One region of the Knoellia sp. p5-6-4 genome, then DNA from elsewhere that is predicted to be linked to it. Evidence: riboswitches for the same ligand, from Rfam matches in the RefSeq annotation. Region 1 holds a riboswitch; each other region holds the start of a gene.
What was found. Region 1 has a riboswitch for S-adenosylmethionine ahead of P2F65_RS02050 (homoserine O-acetyltransferase). Riboswitches for the same ligand answer to the same signal wherever they lie in the genome.

Region 1 (6,592 bases):
GTGCGTCAGCACGAACCACGTGTGCGAGGAGCGCTCACCGATGCGGCAGTAGGCGACGGTCGGCTCCTCGGGCTTGAGGCCCTGCTCCTCCAGGTAGATCGCCTCGAGCTCGGAACGCGACTTGAAGGTGCCGTCCTCGTTGGCGGCACGCGCCCACGGCACCGACTTCGCGCCGGGGATGTGCCCGCCGCGCATGGCGCCCTCCTGCGGGTAGTCGGGCATGTGCAGCAGCTCGCCGGAGTACTCGCCGGGGGAGCGGACGTCGACCAGGGGCCCGCCGAGGTGGGCCAGCACGTCGTCCTTGAAGGCGCGGATGGGGGCGTCGACGCGCTCGACGACGGGGTAGTCGGCGGGGGCCGGGGAGGGCACGTCCTTGGTCAGCTCGCGACCCTCGGCGATCCACTTCGCGCGGCCGCCGTCGAGCAGGCGCACGTCCTCGTGGCCGAAGAGGGTCATGACCCACAGGGCGTAGGCTGCCCACCAGTTGTTCTTGTCGCCGTAGATGACGACGGTCGTGTCGCGGCCGATCCCTCGCGCCGACATCACCTTCGCGAACTGCTCGCCGTCGACGTAGTCACGGGTGAGCTGGTCGTTGAGGTCCTGGTGCCAGTCGAGCTTCAGCGACCCGGGGATGTGCCCGGTGTCGTAGAGCAGCACGTCCTCGTCGGACTCCAGCACGACGACGCCGTCGGGGTTGCCGGCCTCCAGCCGGCTCGCCAGCCACTGGGTCGAGACGAGGCGCTCGGGGTGGGCGTACTCGGCGAAACGGGGCTCCGGGGTCTGCACGTCGGCCATGCAGCCAACGATAGACCGGCGCTGGTGCGGTGCCCGTGGCAGGATGGGCGGACCGTCATCAGAGAGGGCGATCATGGGCATTCTGGGCATGGACAAGGACGACACCAAGACCGCCGACAAGCGGCCCTCGGCGCTCGAGCAGGCCAGCGCGGGGCCCGAGGACCACGGCGCGTTCGGCAACAGCGTGGTGCGCCTGATCGAGTCCGTCCTCGACACGGGCATCGACGGCAAGGGCCCGTTCCACTCGGCCCAGCAGGTGGCCGACGTCGCGCTGTCCAACCACCCCGACAGCGAGCAGGCCATCGACGCGATCATCTCCTCGCACCTCAAGCTCGCGGCCGCCGGTGGCTTCGCGACGGGACTCGGCGGGTTCGTCACGCTGCCGGTCGCGCTGCCGGCCAACGTCGTCGAGTTCTACCTCGTCGCCACCCGCATGGTGGCCGCGGTCGCCTCCGCGCGCGGCTACGACATCCGCCAGCCGGAGATCCGCGCCGCGGTGCTGCTCACCCTGGTCGGCGCCGACTCCGACGACCTGCTCAAGAAGGCAGGGGTCACGGCCACGGGCCGGCTGTCCAACCTGGCCGCCCAGCGGTTGCCCGGCCCGGCGCTCATGGTCGTCAACAAGGCGGTCGCCTTCCGCCTGCTCAGCCAGGTGGGCAAGAAGGCGCTCGTGCGGATGGGCAAGGCGCTGCCGGTCGTCGGCGGGGCTGTCGGCGCCGGTCTGGACGCCTACCTGCTCAAGCGGATCTCCGAGCAGGCCCGTCACGAGTTCCCGCGCCGCATCCGTGGCCACTGACCGCCCGGGTGGGCCGACCTGGCCCGCGCGGTATGCCGTGGGCGCGCCGGGAATGCCCAGGGGTCCCCGCACGTTGGCAACGTGTCCGGCCGAATGTGCCCGGATGTAGGGAGAGATCGTCGATGGCCATGTCCCGCTGGGGAGTGCTCCGCACCCTCGCCACTGCTCTTCGCTCAGCCGTCCGGCCCGGTGGGCCGGGCCTCGGTGAGCGGCTGTCCGCCCTCCCTCGCCTCCTGCGCGCCACGCTGCGCGGCGAGTACCGGGGGACGACGACCGGCAAGCTGTTCCTCGTCGCCGCCGCCGCTGCCTACGTGCTCTCGCCGGTCGACCTCGTGCCGGAGGCCTTCCTGACCCTGTTCGGGCTCGCCGACGACGCCATGGTGGCCACCTGGATCGCCGCGACCGTGGTCAACGAGACGGACGCGTTCCTCGCGTGGGAGCGCGCAGGCGCGACCAGCGGGGACCACGGCCCGGCTGCCGGGGGCCGTCCCACGGGAGCCGGCTGGTCCGAGACGGTGCCCGGCGAGGTCATCCGCTGAGGCGCTGACCGGGCTGGTTGTGCACAGGTGGTGCCCGGTCCGCCACGTCGTGCACAGGTGCGCGGCGGGCTCTCCCTGAGGTGCCGGCGGGACCGCAAGCGTGGGTCCATGAACCCGATCCGGCTCCGCGGCCCCGCCGACATCCTCGCCGCCCTTCCCTTCCAGCTCGGCTACCACCCCGAGGAGGCGGTGGTCGTGGTCGCCCTCACGGGCCGGGCCATCGGACTCGTCCAGCGCGTCGACCTGCCGCCGGAGCAGCACGTCGAGGCCGCCGTCACCTCCCTGCTCACGGCGCTCGCCCGCGAGGAGCCCGACTCGGTGCTGCTCGTGGGCTACGAGCCCGCTGCCGGGGCAGCCATGCCGCTGCTCGACGGACTCGACGCGGCGTGTGGCGGACTCGGCATCGCGGCGCTCGACCGGCTCGTCGTCCGGGACGGCCGGTGGTTCGCGCCGGACTGTGGCACGGGGTGCTGCCCCGGTGAGGGGACGCCCCTGCCCGCGCCGGGTGAGGTTCCTGCCGTCGCCGACTTCGTCGGCCTCGAGATGGCGCCCGTGCGCGACCGCGCAGCGCTGCGCAGCCAGATCGCCCCAGACCCAGCCCGTTGCGCCGAGGTCGCCGAGGTGCTTCGGGGGATGGTCACGGCGGAGCAGGCACCGGGTCGCCACCTGCGGGTGCTGGGGACCCGCGAGGAGGCGGTCCGCCGGCTGCGTCAGCTCTCGCGCTGGGCGGTCGTGTGCGACGTGTCACCGGCCCGACCTCCACTGGAGGGACTCGCCGCCGAGGAGGTGGCCGACTGCGCCGTGGCCCTGCGCGACCTCGCACTGCGCGACGGGCTGATCGGGTGGCTGTGCCCGGGCACCCTGCCCCTCGACGCGCTCGACGACGACCTCGTCGACCAGCTGCGCAGCTGCCTCCAGCCGCCTACGTGGGCAGCTGCGTCGCCCAGCCCCGAGGGCGCAGTCGCGGGCCGGCGCCTGCAGGCACGCCTCGTGCAGCTGTGCCGGATGCTGCCGGACGAGCACGCAGCCCCCGCGCTGACCGTGCTGGCCAACCTCACCTGGTGGCTGGGTGACGGCGCGCTGACCCGCGTGGCTCTCCAGCGGGCCCTGGAGGTCGAGCCCGGCTACCGGCTGGCCCGACTCCTCGAGCGCATGGTGGACCTCGCCATCCGACCGCGCGAGACCGCCTGAACCAGCCGTCCAGAGATCGGACAGGGGAGGGGGGCTGGGGGAGGGCGTCCTATGCTGTCGAGCAGGTCACGAGTTCCAGTGCCAAGCCCCGGCTCGCTGGACGGCAACCCTCCTCGCGGTGGGGTGCCCCGGGTGAGGACCGGGCCGTGGCTCGACGTCGCGGCAAGCGCGACTGCCACAGGAGTTCTTCGCAGATGACCACGACGTCCAGCCCCCGGCTCTCGATGGGCGCCTGGCGTGAGGGCGACCCGGTGGGGGACCGGTCCTTCGTCTCGGTCGGTGCCGTCGAGCTCGAGGCGGGCGGGTGGCTCCCCGAGGTCACCGTCGCCTACGAGACGTGGGGCACCCTCAACGAGTCCCGCGACAACGCGATCCTCGTCGAGCACGCCCTCACCGGCGACAGCCACGTGTCGGGTCGGCCCGGGCCCGGGCACGCCACGCCCGGCTGGTGGGACGGGCTCATCGGACCGGGGTGCCCGTTCGACACCGACACCCACTTCATCGTCGCCGCCAACGTCCTCGGGGGCTGCCAGGGCACCACCGGCCCCTCGTCGACGGCTCCCGACGGGCTGGCGTGGGGCAGCAGGTTCCCCTTCGTGACGATCCGCGACCAGGTGGCGGTGGAGGTGCGGCTGTCCGACCACCTCGGCGTGGAGCGCTGGAGCGCCGTCCTCGGCGGGTCGATGGGCGGGATGCGGGCCCTGGAGTGGGCGGTCACCCATCCCGACCGGGTCGCCACCGCCATCGTGCTGGCCTCCACGGCCTACGCCACCGCCGAGCAGATCGCCTGGTGCCAGCCGCAGCTGCTCGCCATCCGCAGCGACCCGGACTTCCACGGTGGCGACTACTACGAACACGAGAAGGGTCCCGATCACGGCCTGGGCATCGCGCGCCGGATCGCGCACGTGACCTACCGCAGCGAGCTCGAGCTGCACGAGCGGTTCGGCAGGCTTCCCCAAGGGGGCGAGCAGCCGCTCGGCGGCGGCGGTCGGTATGCCGTGGAGAGCTACCTCGACCACCACGCGGGCAAGATCGTGGGGCGCTTCGACGCCAACTCCTACCTGGTGCTGACCGAGGCGATGAACTCCCACGACGTCGGCCGCGACCGAGGCGGTGTCGCCGCCGCCCTGAAGCGCATCACCGGCCGGCTCGTCGTGGCCAGCGTCGACTCAGACCGGCTCTACCCGCCACGGCTGTCCGAGGAGCTCGTCGCCGCTGTGCCCGACGCGGAGCACTTCACCATCGCCTCCCCCCACGGCCACGACGGCTTCCTCATCGAGACCGAGCAGGTGGGCGCCATCCTGCGCAAGGCCGTCGGGCGACCGGCCGGCACCGGGGAAATCCGGTAGCGTCTGCGCACCGGGCGTTCGCCAAGCGCGCCGGACGTCGACCAAGGAGGTTTCAGTGGCCATCGTTGTGGGTTATGTGCCTACGAAGGAAGGTCGCGCAGCTCTTCGTCGCGCTGCCGACGAGTCCCTGCTCCGCAAGACGAAGCTGATCGTCATCAACTCCAACCGCGGAGGCAAGGACTACGACGGCAAGGAGGCAGAGCGCTTCGAGAAGGAGCTCCAGAACGTCCAGCGGGAGCTTGACGAGGTCGGTATCGAGCACGAGGTGCGCCAGCTGGTCCGCGGAAACGAGCCCGCGGAGGACCTCATCGCCGTCGCGGACGAGGTCTCGGCCGACTTCATCGTGATCGGCCTGCGTCGGCGCACTCCCGTCGGCAAGCTCATCCTCGGCTCGAACGCCCAGCGCATCCTGCTCGACGCGTCGTGCCCTGTCCTGGCCGTCAAGGCCGAGGCCTGAGCCGCACGCTCGACGCCACCTGTGAAAGGCCCCCGGGGCCCCGCGAGGGGCTGATCCCAGGGGCCTTTTCGGGCTCCGGTGCCAGAGCAGGGGCTCCGATGGTTTTACAATGTCACCTACGCATACCGGCGAACAGGTCACCGCAGGGCACCACGAGCCGGTTGTCGTGAATACTTCCGCCCCCACTGTTGTTGTCAAGGTCGTGCGCTTCGGCCCTGATGGCGTGCGCTGCTCTGTCCGCGACGAAAGGTAGTCCGTGTCGCCTGTGTCCAAGAACGCCTCCGAGAGCCCGGCCCGTCCCCTCCCCAAGGAGTTCGCGCACCCCGCGCTGCAGAACCTCGTCCTCCTGGGCAGCACGAACGGGTCGGTGGACAGCGAGCAGCTGCGCACCGCCCTGGTCGACGCCGAGGTCGAGCCCAAGCGGATGAAGGCCGTTCTGCGCTCCCTCGAGGAGCAGGGGATCTCGATCACCCTGGACACCGCCACCGCGACGCGCGCCGTCGCGGCGACCTCGTCCTCACGGCGCACCGCCTCCGCCTCGACGAAGAAGGCCGCCGTGAAGAAGACGGCCGCCAAGAAGACCGCCACCGCTGACGAGGCGAAGACCGCCACGAAGAAGGCGGCAGCCAAGACGGTCTCCAAGACCGCGTCGGCCAAGACGGCCAGCGCGGGCACCGATGCGCCTGCCGCCAAGAAGGCCGCGTCCAAGAAGGCCAGCACCACCGCCGAGGCCTCTGCCGCCGCGGCGGCTCCGGCCAAGAAGGCCGCGACGAAGAAGGCGGCCAGCAAGAAGGCCGCCGCCTCGAAGGCCGCGCCCGGCACCGAGAGCACGGAGGCCGCCGAGCCCGGGGACGTCGAGGAGGACGTCGAGGTCGAGCCCACGGACGTCGTCGAGTCCGAGCTCGAGGAGGTCGTCATCGAGGACGACACCGAGGACGCGGAGGGTGGCGCCGCCACCGCCAAGACCGCGGAGGTCGAGGAGGAGGGCGGCTTCGTCCTGCGCGACGACGACGAGGACGACGCCCCGGTCCAGCAGGTCGTCACCGCCGGTGCCACCGCAGACCCGGTCAAGGACTACCTCAAGCAGATCGGCAAGGTCGCGCTCCTCAACGCAGAGCAGGAGGTCGAGCTCGCCAAGCGCATCGAGGCCGGCCTGTTCGCCGAGGAGAAGCTGAACTCGGGCGAGAAGATCGACATGAAGCTCAAGCGTGAGCTCTGGTGGATCGCCCAGGACGGCAAGAAGGCCAAGAACCACCTTCTCGAGGCCAACCTGCGCCTCGTGGTCTCCCTCGCCAAGCGCTACACCGGTCGCGGCATGCTCTTCCTCGACCTGATCCAGGAGGGCAACCTCGGCCTGATCCGCGCGGTCGAGAAGTTCGACTACACCAAGGGCTACAAGTTCTCGACCTACGCGACGTGGTGGATCCGCCAGGCCATCACCCGCGCGATGGCCGACCAGGCGCGC
Region 2 (6,592 bases), on a different contig from region 1:
GGAGTCGGCCTCGATCGCGGGAAGTGGCGCCTCGACGTACTGGCGCTGACCGCCGTCGCGCTGGGGGGGAACGACCATGCGGCGCGCGATCGCGGAGGCCACGGTCGCGCCCAGCTCCTTGCGCACGAGGTGGAGGGTCGCGTCGATGCCGGCGGCGGTGCCGGCCGAGGTGATGATGTTGCCGTCCTCGACGAAGAGCACGTCCAGCACCACGTCGACGGCGGGGAACTCCTCGGCCAGCTCGTTGGTGTTCATCCAGTGCGTCGTGGCGCGCCTGCCGTCGAGCAGCCCGGCCTTGGCCAGGGTGAAGGCGCCGCTGCACAGCGACATGACCCAGGCGCCCCGCTCGTCGGCAGCCCGCAGCTGCTCGACGAGCGGCGCGGGGACGGGGGCCTGTCGCGGCCGCGACGCCGGCACCACGATGAGGTCGGCCTCGGCCAGCCTGTCGAAGCCGTGCTGGGCCGTGAGGGTGAAGCCCATCTCGGTCGGGACCGGCTGCCCCGGCTGCTCGCTGCAGACCGCGAAGTCGAAGGGCGGCACGCCCTGGTCGGTGCGGTCGAGGCCGAAGACCTCGCAGGCGACGGAGAACTCGAACGGGGAGACTGTGTTGACCAGGGGCACGGCCACGTTGTGCAGCATGCCGACAGCGTGACACAGGAGATGGCGGAAAATCTATGGGAGATGGCATTTCTGCCACTCGTGGCGGTAATCAGGTTGGGCGCAAGATTTCTGCCATGGGTTTCTTCATCGTTCTCGCCATTCTCGTCACCATCGCGATCCTCGCCCCGATCTACGGGGTCGACACCAGGTTCGACCGCGACCAGCACCCGCGCTGGTCCTGACCTCTTCCGCCGCCTGGCCCAAGCGCCCCACGTGCGTGAGGTCCCAGCTCTCGCGTGAAGAGTGCTGTCCTGGCGCGAGAGGTGGGACCTCGCACCACGGTGAGGCGCCGCCAGGCACGCCCCGCGACCAGCAACCGCGCTGGTCCTGACCCGGCTGACCCTTCGGCCTGCTCCCGCCTCACCAGGGGCGGGGGAGGCTGAGGTCGCGCGGGTCGGACACCGGCGTCCAGCCCTCAGGGCCGCGCTCGTACTCGAAGGCGGGCCCCCGGGCGGCCAGCGACGCCACGGCCGACAGCAGCCGGTCCACGTGCTCGGCGGTGTTGGCCAGCCCGACGCTGGCGCGGACCGCGGTCGCCGGGCCGGCGGCATACGGGTCGTCGAGCAGGGCGTCCACCAGGAGGTGGGCGCAGAACTTGCCGTCCCGCACGCCGATCCCGTGCTCGGCGGAGAGGGCTGCCGACACGAGCGAGGAGTCCAGGCCGTCGACCGTGAACGCCACCACGGGCACCCGCTCGTGGTCGGGGCCGAAGATCGAGTAGGTCTGCACGCCGTCGACGGCGGCCAGGCCCTCGGTCAGCCGCCGGCCCAGGGCGATCTCGTGCGCCTCGACGGCCTCGCGGTGCTCGGCCAGCGTCGAGCACGCCGCCGCCAGCGCGACCGCGCCGATCACGTTGGGGGAGCCGGCCTCGTGGCGCGCCGCCCCCCGGTGCCACCTCGTGCCCCGTTCGGTGACCGAGGCGGTCGCGCCGCCGCCGGCGAGGTACGGGGCGGCTTGGTCGAGCCAGTCGCCCGGCCCCGCGAGCACGCCGGCGCCGAACGGCGCGTAGAGCTTGTGGCCGGAGAAGGCGACGTAGTCCACCCCGAGCGCCTCGAGGTCGATGGTGCGGTGCGGGGCGAGCTGCGCGGCATCGAGGGCCACCCGGGCGAAGTGCTGGCGCGCGACCTCGGCGAGCTCGCGCACGGGCCACACCTCGCCGGTGACGTTGGAGGCCCCGCACATCACCACAAGGCGGTGGCGGGCGGTGGAGCGCTCGAGCGCGCTCGACAGGAGCACGCGCGCATCGTCGAGGCTGCCGGGGACCGGCAGGCGGGTGGTGCGGCCCGCCCACGGCAGCAGCGTGGCGTGGTGCTCGGCCTCGAAGACGAAGACCTCCGTGCCCCGGGGGAGGGCGCGGGCGAGCAGGTTGAACGAGTCGGTGGTGTTGCGGGTGAAGACGACCTCGTCGCCCTCACGCGCACCGACGAAGCGCCGGACCTCCTCCCGGGCCGCCTCGTACCACCGGCTCGTCACGCGCGAGGCATACCCGTTGCCCCGGTGCACCGACGAGTAGGTGCGCAGGGCGGTGTCGACGGCCTGCTTGACCGAGACGAGAGCCGGTGTGGAGGCGGCGTGGTCGAGGTTGGCGTAGTCGACCACGGTGCGGTGCAGGGTCGGCACGCCGAGGTCGGCCGATACCACCGGGGGCACCGGGCCCGCGCCGGCGGGCTCGCCGGGCACGGGCCGCAGGTGGCGACGGTGGTGGGCCTGCCCGGTGTGGGTCTCGGGGGCTCGGTTGCGGCTGGTGCTGGCGATGGACACGGCGTGCTCCTGGGGTCCGGTGGACCCGGGGGAGTGGCCGCGGGTCCGCGCTTGCCACCTGCGGGCGCAGGCGACCCGGTCGTCACCCGGAGCACCCCACCGCGGAGGAGGGTTGCTGGCCAGCAAGCCGGGGCTGCGCGCTGGCACTCATGACCTTGGCGGGAACGGTAGCGAGCGACGTCCGCCCGGCGCCACCAGGTCGGTGGTGTTTCCCGCCATCTGAGACCCGGCCCCAAAGGACAGCGGGCGTGGCGGGGGCGAGGGGCGCGGTGGCCAGGCCTGCCTGCGTCGACGCTCCCGCCAGAGCGTCGACGCAGGCCCCGCCAGACGCACCCTCAGGGTGGCACGTCCGCGCCGACGCTGGTGCCCTGACCTGCGGAAATGGCCGAATCCCGATAGGCGGGTCCACCGTTCGGAGGATGCCGTCGCGGGCAAGAAACCGCTCGCTGTGGCGCGTGTGACGCGTGTTTCCGCAGAGGCGATCGCGTACCGTGCGGAGCATGGCGACACGTCCGTCCACCTCCGCGCGCTCTTCGACGAGTCGCAGCACGTCCACGCGCCCGGCCAACCGCAAGCCCGCCACCAAGAAGGCGGCCCCGCGCGGGCAGGCCAAGGGCGGCGGCCTGCCGCTGCCGCTGCGCGCGATCCGGGGGACGTGGATGGGCATGGCGCACGTCGCCGGCGGCGCGGTGCGCCGCGTCGGCCACAGCGCCCGTGACCTCGAGCCCGAGCACCGCCGCGACGGCTTCGGGTTCGCCCTCATCGGCCTGGCCATCGTCGTCGCCGCGCGCGAGTGGTGGGCGTTCGAGGGCGTCGTCGGTGACGTCGTCCACGCCGTCGTCGCCGGGACGTTCGGCCGGGTCGCGTATGCCGTGCCGCTCGCCCTGCTCTTCCTCGGCCTGCGCCTGCTCCGGGCGCCGGACGAGTCCACCGCCAACTCCCGGATCGGCATCGGCCTCGGGGCCCTCTCCTTCGCGGCCTCCGGCCTCGTGCACGTCGCCAAGGGCATCCCGCAGCCGCCGGACGGCGCCGACCCCATGCGTGACGCGGGCGGCATCATCGGTTTCCTCGCCTCGAGCCCCCTCGAGGCCGCGGTCAGCGTCTACGGCACGGTGCCGATCCTCCTGATGCTCGGCTTCTTCGGGCTGCTCGTGCTGACCGCGACGCCGGTCCACATGATCCCCGAGCGGCTCGCCGAGCTGCGTGACCACCTGCTGCACCGCGGCACACCCGTCGAGGAGCCCGAGGAGGAGAAGCCCAAGCGGCAGCGACGCAAGATCGGCCCCGACGCCGACGGCAACCTCGACGGCGACATGCCGTTCGAGCAGGCCGCCGTCGTCGCCCCGGACGGCAAGCGGCTGCGCCCCGGCCAGAAGCGCCCCACGACGCCTGGCGTCCTGGCCCCCAGCTCGACCAAGGAGCCCGGTGGCGCCGCCCAGAGTCCGGCGGTGGAGGTCAAGGCCGCCCTCGAGGCCCCACCCACGACGCCGCTGCCGCAGCGGGTGGAGCAGCTCGCCCTCGCCGGCGACATCACCTACACCCTGCCCGACAACGCGATCCTCGAGCCCGGGTCGCCGCACAAGACCCGCAGCGCCGCCAACGACCGCGTGGTCGAGTCGCTGACGCAGGTCCTCGAGCAGTTCGACATCGACGCGCAGGTCACCGGGTTCAGCCGCGGCCCCACCGTCACCCGCTACGAGGTCGAGCTCGGCCGGGGCACCAAGGTCGAGCGCGTCACCGCGCTGTCGAAGAACATCGCGTATGCCGTGGCCTCGGCCGACGTGCGCATCCTCAGCCCGATCCCGGGCAAGTCCGCGATCGGCATCGAGATCCCCAACGCCGACCGCGAGAAGGTCAGCCTCGGCGACGTGCTGCGCAGCCAGGCGGCCCGCGGCAACGAGCACCCGATGGTCATGGGCGTCGGCAAGGACGTCGAGGGCGGCTACGTCATCGCCAACCTCGCGAAGATGCCCCACCTGCTCGTGGCGGGCGCCACCGGCGCCGGCAAGTCGAGCTTCGTCAACTCGATGATCACCTCGATCCTCATGCGCTCGACACCGGACGAGGTGCGCATGGTGCTGGTCGACCCCAAGCGCGTCGAGCTCACGGCCTACGAGGGCATCCCGCACCTCATCACCCCGATCATCACGAACCCGAAGAAGGCCGCCGAGGCCCTGCAGTGGGTGGTGCGGGAGATGGACACCCGCTACGACGACCTCGCGATGTTCGGGTTCAAGCACGTCGACGACTTCAACAAGGCGGTCCGCGCGGGCAAGGTCAAGCCGCTGCCGGGGTCGGAGCGGCAGATCCACCCCTACCCGTACCTGCTCGTCATCGTCGACGAGCTCGCCGACCTGATGATGGTCGCGCCGCGCGACGTCGAGGAGTCGATCGTCCGCATCACGCAGCTCGCGCGCGCCGCCGGCATCCACCTGGTGCTCGCCACCCAGCGCCCCTCGGTCGACGTCGTCACCGGCCTCATCAAGGCCAACGTGCCGTCGCGGATGGCGTTCGCCACCTCCTCGCTCGCCGACAGCCGGGTCGTGCTCGACCAGCCCGGCGCCGAGAAGCTCATCGGGCAGGGTGACGCGCTCTTCCTCCCCATGGGCGCCAGCAAGCCGATGCGCGTGCAGGGCGCCTGGGTCACCGAGTCCGAGATCCACGCCGTGGTCAAGCACGTCACCGAGCAGCTCAAGCCCAACTACCGCGACGACGTCACCGTGGTCGCGGCCAAGAAGCAGATCGACGACGACATCGGCGACGACCTCGACCTGCTGCTGCAGGCCGCCGAGCTCGTGGTCACGACGCAGTTCGGCTCGACGTCGATGCTCCAGCGCAAGCTCCGGGTGGGCTTCGCCAAGGCGGGGCGGCTCATGGACCTGCTCGAGTCCCGCGGCGTGGTGGGCCCCTCGGAGGGCTCGAAGGCCCGCGACGTGCTGGTCAAGCCCGACGACCTGCCGACCACGCTGGCGCTCATGCGCGGCGAGGACGTCCCCGACCCCGACCCGGTCTTCGACGGCGACGGCGCGGGGGCGGTCACCGACGGCTCGGTCGACCGCACCGACGAGGTCGCGGTCGGCGCCTACGCGGCCCGCGACCTCGGCCCCGACCTCGACGCCTACGAGCAGGTGGACGGCGAGAGCGATGAGGACGCCTGGTCGCTCACCGAGCGCGGCTGAGCATCGGCCCCACGACCCCGGTACGCCGTGGTGGCACCAACGGTGCTCCACCGGCATACGCCGTGGAATGAGACGGCGCGGAATAGTGAGCCCACTCGGTTGCGTTGGCCACCGACGTGACTGCGCCGACCACTGAGCTGACTCCCGGACCCACCGACCCGGCGCAGCGACCCAGCCGCCGGGGCGTCCGCCGCCCGCGGCCGGTGATGCTCGAGGCGCCGCGCGGCCGCTCCTACGTGAGGTTCGTGCTGGTGCTCGGCGCCCTCATCGCGATCGGGCCGCTCACCATCGACACCTACCTCCCCGCGATGCCGTCTATCGCCGACGAGCTCGGGGCCACGGAGTCGCAGGTGCAGGGCACCCTCACCGGGATCCTGCTCGGCCTCGGCCTCGGCCAGCTGCTCGTCGGCCCGCTGGCCGACGCCGTCGGCCGCCGCAAGCCGCTCATCGCCGGCCTCGTGCTGCACATCGTCGCGTCGGTGGCCTGCGCGTTCGCCCCCACCGTCGAGCTGCTCACCGCAGCTCGTGTCGTGCAGGGGCTCGGCAACGCCGCGGTCTCGGTGGTGGCCATGGCCACGGTGCGCGACCTGTTCACCGGCTCGGCGGCAGCCACGCTGCTCTCGCGGCTGATGCTCGTCATGGGCATCGCCCCCATCGTGGCGCCGACCATCGGAGGCGCCGTCCTCGCGCACACCTCGTGGCGCGGGGTCTTCGGCCTGGTCTCCCTCGCCGGGGTGGTGCTCGTGACGGTGGCATCGCTGCTGCTGCGCGAGACCCTGCCGCCCGAGCGTCGCCGTCGTCTCGAGCCGCTGCCGGTGCTGCGCACCTACGCGTCGCTGCTGCGCGACCGCACGTTCGTCGGGCTGGTCCTGATCTCGGGCCTGATGTTCGCCACCCTCTTCTCCTACATCGGTGGCTCGTCCTTCGTGCTCCAGGAGATCTACGGCCTCAGCGTCGCGCAGTTCGGCCTCGCCTTCGGGCTCAACTCGCTG
Region 3 (6,592 bases), 1.7 Mb from region 1:
CTGGCAGCTGTGGGCCGACCCCCGCCAGCTCGAGCGCTGGTGGGGACCACCGACCTACCCCGCCACCGTGGAGCAGCACGACCTCCGCGAGGGCGGGCACGTGGACTACTACATGACCGGCCCCGAGGGCGACCGGCACCGCGGGTGGTGGAACGTGCGCGAGGTCGAGGCGCCGCGCGTGCTGGTGGTCGAGGACGGCTTCGCCGACGAGTCCGGAGCACCCAATTCCGACATGCCCACCATGGTGATGCGGGTGGAGATCACCGACCGGCCGGGTGGGGTCACCGTGACCATCTCGTCGCGATTCCCCTCGCTCGAGGCGATGGAGCAGCTGCTCCAGATGGGCATGGAGGAGGGCCTCACGCAGGCCATGGGCCAGATCGACGCGATCCTCGCCGGCGAGCCCGCCCGGGCCCGTTCCTGACGGCCACCACAGGTCCACCCCGGGGCGCCACGACGCTCCGGGGTGTGGCCCGCGCCGGCGCGACACACACCACCATCGTCCCCCGGGCTTCAACAGAGTCGGTATGCCGCGACGGGCCGCCCGCGGCTCCCGCACCACATGGCGTGGGCCTGGGTCGGAAACGATCCGTCCGCCTGGGCGCGGCATCCCGCTTCAGGCCTCGTCGGGTCCGTCGACGTTGACCACTGCCTCCCCGCGTCCGGCTCGCACCACGATCACCGCGGCCTCTTCCGATGCCGGGTTCCCCTCGCGGTGCACGGTGTGCGGCGGCACGAAGACAAAGTCACCGGGTTGCGCGTCGATCACGTCCTGCCCGCCAGGTCCGGACTCCATGCGCAACAGCCCCGAGAGGACGTAGATGTGACTCTCGTAGTCTCCGTGGTGGTGCCACCCGGACACCATCCCGGCCTCGGTCGTGACGTGGCCTGCCCAGCTGCGATCCGTGCTGGCGGCCTGCTCCCGGTGCATGCCTGGTGTCACCTGGCCCTCTGAGCGATCTGCTGGCCGGATCAGCTTCACCCGCTTTTCGTCGCCCATTGCGCGCTCCCTGTTGCCGCGACTTGCCCACCTTCGACGCTGCTCTCGAGCGCGACGCAATGTCAAGGCGCCTGTGACGGGGTCGGTCTGGGGCACGCACCCCACGCAGCAGACGGACCCACCGGCCGAAGGCCACAACGGGGTATGGTCTCCTCGCGGTCAGGACGGTCGAACTACACCATGGTCATCCGAGGTTCTAGTGACCACAAACCCTGACCCCCCGGGCCTCTAGCTCAATTGGCAGAGCTGCGGACTTTTAATCCGTAGGTTGTGGGTTCGAGCCCCACGGGGCCCACAAACGCACAGGTCAGAAAGCCGCCGCCTTGGCCTCCGAGGCGCGTGTCCGACAGGGCGGCTTCAGCAGGGTGACGACGTGGCGGTAGTCGACATCCAGTCAGGCCAGTACAACGAAGGTGGCTTCGGCGACTTCCACGTCGACCTTTCCATCGTTCCGGCCGCCTGGTGGGCACGGACTCATGAGTGCGCTGGTGACACCCCGTGGGGCAGCGACAGCCCGAAGGGCAGGGCTCGCGAGTGGGATGGCTTGTACCGGATCCGTTCAGCGCCCGCTGGAGGCAAAGGCAGATCCGACGCCGCTTGGACCGTTGATGGAGTCGAGCAGGCGGCGTCGGTTGCGTCCGGATGACCTCGACCCTCCGTGGCGCACTCGATCCTCTGTTGGAGCTCCTGCGGCCTGGCCGGCTCCTCGAGGCCATCGAATCAGGACTCATTGATGACCAGACGCCCGTCAACGACCGCCCTGGCAGAGAGACATCGTGCGCGGTGTTCTATCGGCATTGCAGCCGGCCGCGGCTGATCCTGGTCGCCCGGGCTCCCAGCTCACTGGCCCGGAGGCGTGTAGTCGACCCTCTGCTCGGTCGCCTCGTCAACCTCCTCAGGAGTCATCAGGACGACGGTCCGGACATGGGCCAGCCCGCTGGAGTTCACGGCCAGGGCGACAGCGGCCGCGGCCTTGTTGTCCGGCAGCTCGCAGAGGGTGTACACGTCGTCCTCACCGAAGGCGAAGTCGAAGGTCACCATGCGTCCGCCCAGGTCAGAAGCGAGCTTCTCCACGACAGCCGCTCGGGCGCTGCCGCCCTTGGCCAGGACTCCCTTGGCTCCAGCGCTGTCGTAGCGCGCAATGATCATGTAACGGCTCATGTGGTCCTCCTCCAGGTCGCCACGGATGGGAGCCACGCTTCAACCACCACACCTGCGCAACAACCCCCATCGTGGTGAGCGACGGGTGAACCGGGACCACGCGAAAGCGAGCGCTTCGAGCACGCGGATAGGACGGTCCGATGACCGGTACTGCCGCCGCTCACCACGAAGGCAGCCGGGCGGCAAGGCGGCTCACCCGTCAGGAAGACGTAGACGGCCGCCGGAAGAGCGCCACCTGCAGGAAGTCGTGCGAGAAGGTCGGCTCCTCGTGGGTGTGGCCGGGCGGCATGAGCCGGGCGTCCACCAGCTCCAGCCAGGCGAACATCTCCGCCAGCTCATCCAGCGTGTACCCGACCCCGCCCTCGAGGTGCCCGTGGAGCAGCAGGTCCTTGTCCGACGCCGTGCTCCCCATCGCCCCGGCCGTGAAGGTGCAGATGCCGTACACGCCGTCCGGCGCCAGGGCAGCCGACAGCCCTTCCATGTAGGAGATCCGCCGGTGCGGCGCAAGGTGGTGGAAGCACCCCGAGTCGTAGACGAAGTCGAAGGGACCGCCGGCCACCGGCTCGCGCACGAAGTCCACCAGCCGGTAGTCGGGCCCCGGCCTCGACGCCCCCGGACCGGCGGCACCCGCCCTCTCCCTCCGCGACCGAGCCGTCTCCACGGCATACGGGGAGATGTCGATGCCGGTGACGGCAAATCCCTGGGCCGCCAGCCACGTGCTGTTGCGCCCCAATCCGCACCCGACGTCCAGGGCGGAGGACCCCCGTCCACCCGGCAGCAGGCCCTCCGCCTGCCACGCGGGCAGCGCCGCGTCGGGCAGCTCGGAGGTCAGCGGGTGCCCCTCTCGCTGGAACAGCCCGTCCCAGAACGCCGAAGCCGCGTCGCTGGTCCGCTCGGCCCCGTCGGCATAGAGACTGTCGAGCAGCTCCATCAGCTGGCCGTAGGTGGTCACGCGCACCGGGATTCCTCCTGCCTCAGACGACTCGCAGAGTCTGGCACGAGGCGGCCTTGTCCCCGACGAAGGAGCCCTGTCGGCGCTTTCTCCTACAGTGGAGACAGCTCAGGAGAGGCAACGACAAGTACCTGGCTTGTTGCCCGGCAACCTCCACCGCGGAGGTGCCCCAGGGGAAGAGCGGACCGTGCCGAACCCGGCCGGTAACAGCGGATCCGCAGCGCGCCAAGGGATCCCCGTCACCAGGAGGTCCTGTGCCTTCCAGCCACGCATCCGCCCAGCCGTCCGGCGACCACTCCGCCGACCGCCGACCACCCCGGCGGCCACTGACCGTTCTCGTCGACGACACGCGCGACTTCAAGGACGGCAGGCCGGCGCTGACGGCTCGCACCTCCGAGGAGGCGCTCGCCCTCCTCCGCGGGCTCGTCGACACCCCCATCGACGACCTCTGGCTCGACTACGACCTCGGTCTCGGCGACACGGCCCAACCCGTCGTCGACCACCTCGTCGAGCTGGCCGCAGCCGGCAGCCCCCAGTCGATCAGCACCATCCGCGTGCACAGCTCCAATATCCACCACGGGCACCGGATCTGCGCCGAGCTCGTCGCAGCGGGCTACCCCGCGCGGCGCAGCTACGCCGCGAACATGTGGGTCAGGGTGCGGTGGCAGGCGCCGCCGCGCTGACCACGTCGGCGACCTCCTCGGGGTGGGTGAAGAGGTTGTTGTGCGAACCCGGCAGCACCTCCACCCGTGCCGACGGACTGCCCGCAGCCGCTGCGACATCGGCCATCCACTGTTGTGGCGCAAACGAATCCGCCTCACCGGCGGTGAGCACGAGCGGCACCTCGAGGTCGCGCACCCGCTCCTCCGGGCGGTCGCGCCGCCCCGACCCGATGACGCTGACCAGGTCGGCGCGCAGGCGCGCGACGTCCCTGGCCGCGACCACCAGCTCTGCCGGGCTGTCCTTGCGGTATGCCGTGGCCGCGCCTCGCAGCAGCCCCGGCCATGAGCGGTGCTCGGGCCGGAAGGTCAGCCCTGCCAGCACCAGAGACAGGTCGGGGCGGTCGTGCTGGAGGCGGAGGGCTGCGCCGAGGGCGACCTGCGCGCCAGTCGAGTGCCCCACGACGACAACGGGACCGGCGAGGTCGGCCTCCCTGGTCCAGCGTGCTGCGGCCTCGCCCATCGGCTCGACCAGCGGTGGCACCCTCAGTCGGGGACGTCGCCACGCCAGCAGGTCGAGCACGACGCAGCGCAGCCCGCGCCGGGCCAGCACCTCGACGGTCGGCAGGGTGTAGCGCGGCAGCCCCAAGCCGGGCAGGAGCACCACCGTCGCGCGCGCCGGCGTCATCGGGGCGACCTCGATCGCCTGCACCCAGGCCGCGCCCACCCGGATCCAGGTCTCCCGCTTCCGGGTCTCGCCCTCGGGGGGCGCGGTCGCTTCATTCATTGCCAGCCAGCGTAGGTGTGACCAGCGCCGTCCACCTCTTCAGCGCGGGTCGAAGGAACTCCTGAGGTGCGGCCGACGTCCAACCGGCATGCCGCGCCAGACCATCGTGCTCACCGCCGTCGCCCTCCTCGCGGTGAGCCTGGTCACCGGGTGCGGCTCCAGCAACGGAGATGGCGCTCCGGCGGGCGATGCCTCCGCCCTCTTCGACCGGCGCGCCCGAGAGGTGGCGGCCGTCTGGACGGAGGGTGACCTCCTCGAGCGGTGGCGCACCAGCATCGTCCCCGCACAGGGCCTCACCATCGAGCCCGACTGGACCCCGCGTGAGACCCTCAAGGCCGCGTTCTACGGGGGCTGGGTCCGCACCGCAACCGCCCTGCCCACCACGCCGGGCACCGGGCAGGTGCGCCACCTGGACGGCACGACCGTGGAGGTCTACACGCTCGACGCGCAAGCGGCCTACGAGGCGATGGTGAACCCCCGCTCGGGCCCCTGCCCCACCCCGGCATCCGGCACGGGCTGTGAGTGGGTCACCATCACCGGCGCGCGAGCGGTCAGGACCACCCTCGCCACGGCCCGGGGCCCGGCGCAGGTGCCGGCGTGGGCGTTCACGGTGCAGGGCCTGTCCGATTCGCTGGTGCGCGTCGCCGTCGCGGAGGCCGCAGAGCCGGGCGACTTCGAGCCGAGCAGCCTCTCCGAGGCGCCTAGCGACGGCAGGCGCCGCCTGCTCTACGGACAGGACGTCGTCTCGGACACCGCCGACTCTCTGACGGTGACGATTGGCAGCGGCGACTGCGACACCGAGCGAAGAGAACACGTGCTCGAGACCGACGAGGTCGTCGTGGTCGGCGGGACGGCCCTCGCCCCACCGCCGGACCAGGCGTGCAACGCGATGCTGCGCCTCGAGGAGGTCACCGTGCCGCTGAGGACCGAGCTGGGCGACCGTCCGGTGCTCGATGCCGCCTCAGGTCGGCCACTCCTTCCCCAGGTCCTGCCGGACCGGTGACGCGGCGGGACCTCTAGAGGCCCAGGCCCGCCTCCCTCGCGCGCACTATCGCCTCGGCCCGGTCGGCCACGTGCAGCTTCGCGAAGATGTTGGAGACGTTGTTGCGCACCGTCTTCGGCGACAGGAACAGCGTCGAGGCGATCTGGGCGTTGGACCTCCCTGCGGCGACCAGCTCGAGGATCTCCCGCTCCCGTGCCGTCAGCTGCGGGAAGGCCTGCTCGGCAGCGGATCCCACCGCTGGCCCCGCGGCGAAGAAGTCGGCGATGCGACGGGCGATGGCCGGGCCGAAGATCGCCTCTCCTCGCGCCACGGCGGTCACGGCGCGTGTGATCTCAGCCTGGTTGGCGCCCTTGAGCAGGTATCCCCTGGCCCCGGCCTGCATCGCGGAGAACAGGGTGGCGTCCTCCTCGGCCATGGTGAGCATGACCACGCCGATGTGCGGGCTCGCGGCCGTGAGTCGGCGAGTCGCCTCGATGCCGTCGAGCCCGGGCATCTGCACGTCCATGACGACGACGTCGGGCTGGAGCTCGGTGGCCAGCGCCACGGCGGCGGTTCCGTCCTCTGCCGTGGCGACGACCTCGAGGCCGTCGACCGAGGCGAGCAGGGCGGCCAGCCCGTCGCGGTAGACGGGGTGGTCGTCGGCCAACAGCACCCGGATCGGCTCAGGCATCAGCAGCGGCTCCTGTCGTCTGCGGCGCTCCGGCGCCGGGAATCACGGTGCAGGGCAGGACCGCCCGCACGACGGTCCCGCCAGATGGCGGACACTCCACCGCGACGGTCCCGCCCAGCTCGGCGGCCCGCTCCCGGAGGGACAGCATCCCGACCCCCGCCGCGACATCACCAGGGATGCCGTGGCCGTCGTCGCGCACCTCGACCACGAGCGCGTTGCCCAGGTGCGCAGCACCGCCCCCCGGGCCCTTCCCGTGGAGGCCGAGACGCACCGAGCAGTGCCGGGCACCCGAGTGGCGCACGACGTTGTTGACCGCCTCGGAGGCAATCCGGAACGCCGCCACCTCGACAGCGGCCGGCA

Region 2: another riboswitch for S-adenosylmethionine. It lies ahead of P2F65_RS14085 (aminotransferase class V-fold PLP-dependent enzyme); the one in region 1 lies ahead of P2F65_RS02050 (homoserine O-acetyltransferase).
Region 3: another riboswitch for S-adenosylmethionine. It lies ahead of P2F65_RS10430 (cyclic-phosphate processing receiver domain-containing protein); the one in region 1 lies ahead of P2F65_RS02050 (homoserine O-acetyltransferase).

Annotation. Positions count from the first base shown of each region.
Region 1 is NZ_JARGZF010000001.1:421,013-427,604, reverse strand. It holds gene P2F65_RS02070 (sulfurtransferase) at 1-795, opposite strand, end outside; gene P2F65_RS02065 (EcsC family protein) at 869-1,591, shown strand; gene P2F65_RS02060 (YkvA family protein) at 1,720-2,130, shown strand; gene P2F65_RS02055 (DUF4192 domain-containing protein) at 2,239-3,321, shown strand; SAM riboswitch class IV at 3,386-3,496, shown strand; gene P2F65_RS02050 (homoserine O-acetyltransferase) at 3,516-4,670, shown strand; gene P2F65_RS02045 (universal stress protein) at 4,726-5,127, shown strand; gene P2F65_RS02040 (RNA polymerase sigma factor) at 5,393-6,592, shown strand, end outside.
Region 2 is NZ_JARGZF010000002.1:544,895-551,486, reverse strand. It holds gene P2F65_RS14090 (helix-turn-helix domain-containing protein) at 1-639, opposite strand, end outside; gene P2F65_RS14085 (aminotransferase class V-fold PLP-dependent enzyme) at 1,021-2,421, opposite strand; SAM riboswitch class IV at 2,464-2,576, opposite strand; gene P2F65_RS14080 (DNA translocase FtsK) at 2,922-5,600, shown strand; gene P2F65_RS14075 (multidrug effflux MFS transporter) at 5,717-6,592, shown strand, end outside.
Region 3 is NZ_JARGZF010000001.1:2,147,519-2,154,110, reverse strand. It holds gene P2F65_RS10455 (SRPBCC domain-containing protein) at 1-424, shown strand, start outside; gene P2F65_RS10450 (cupin domain-containing protein) at 617-931, opposite strand; tRNA gene P2F65_RS10445 (tRNA-Lys) at 1,223-1,295, shown strand; gene P2F65_RS10440 (GYD domain-containing protein) at 1,841-2,161, opposite strand; gene P2F65_RS10435 (class I SAM-dependent methyltransferase) at 2,361-3,119, opposite strand; SAM riboswitch class IV at 3,220-3,329, shown strand; gene P2F65_RS10430 (cyclic-phosphate processing receiver domain-containing protein) at 3,368-3,796, shown strand; gene P2F65_RS10425 (alpha/beta fold hydrolase) at 3,765-4,559, opposite strand; gene P2F65_RS10420 (hypothetical protein) at 4,648-5,562, shown strand; gene P2F65_RS10415 (response regulator transcription factor) at 5,576-6,232, opposite strand; gene P2F65_RS10410 (sensor histidine kinase) at 6,225-6,592, opposite strand, start outside.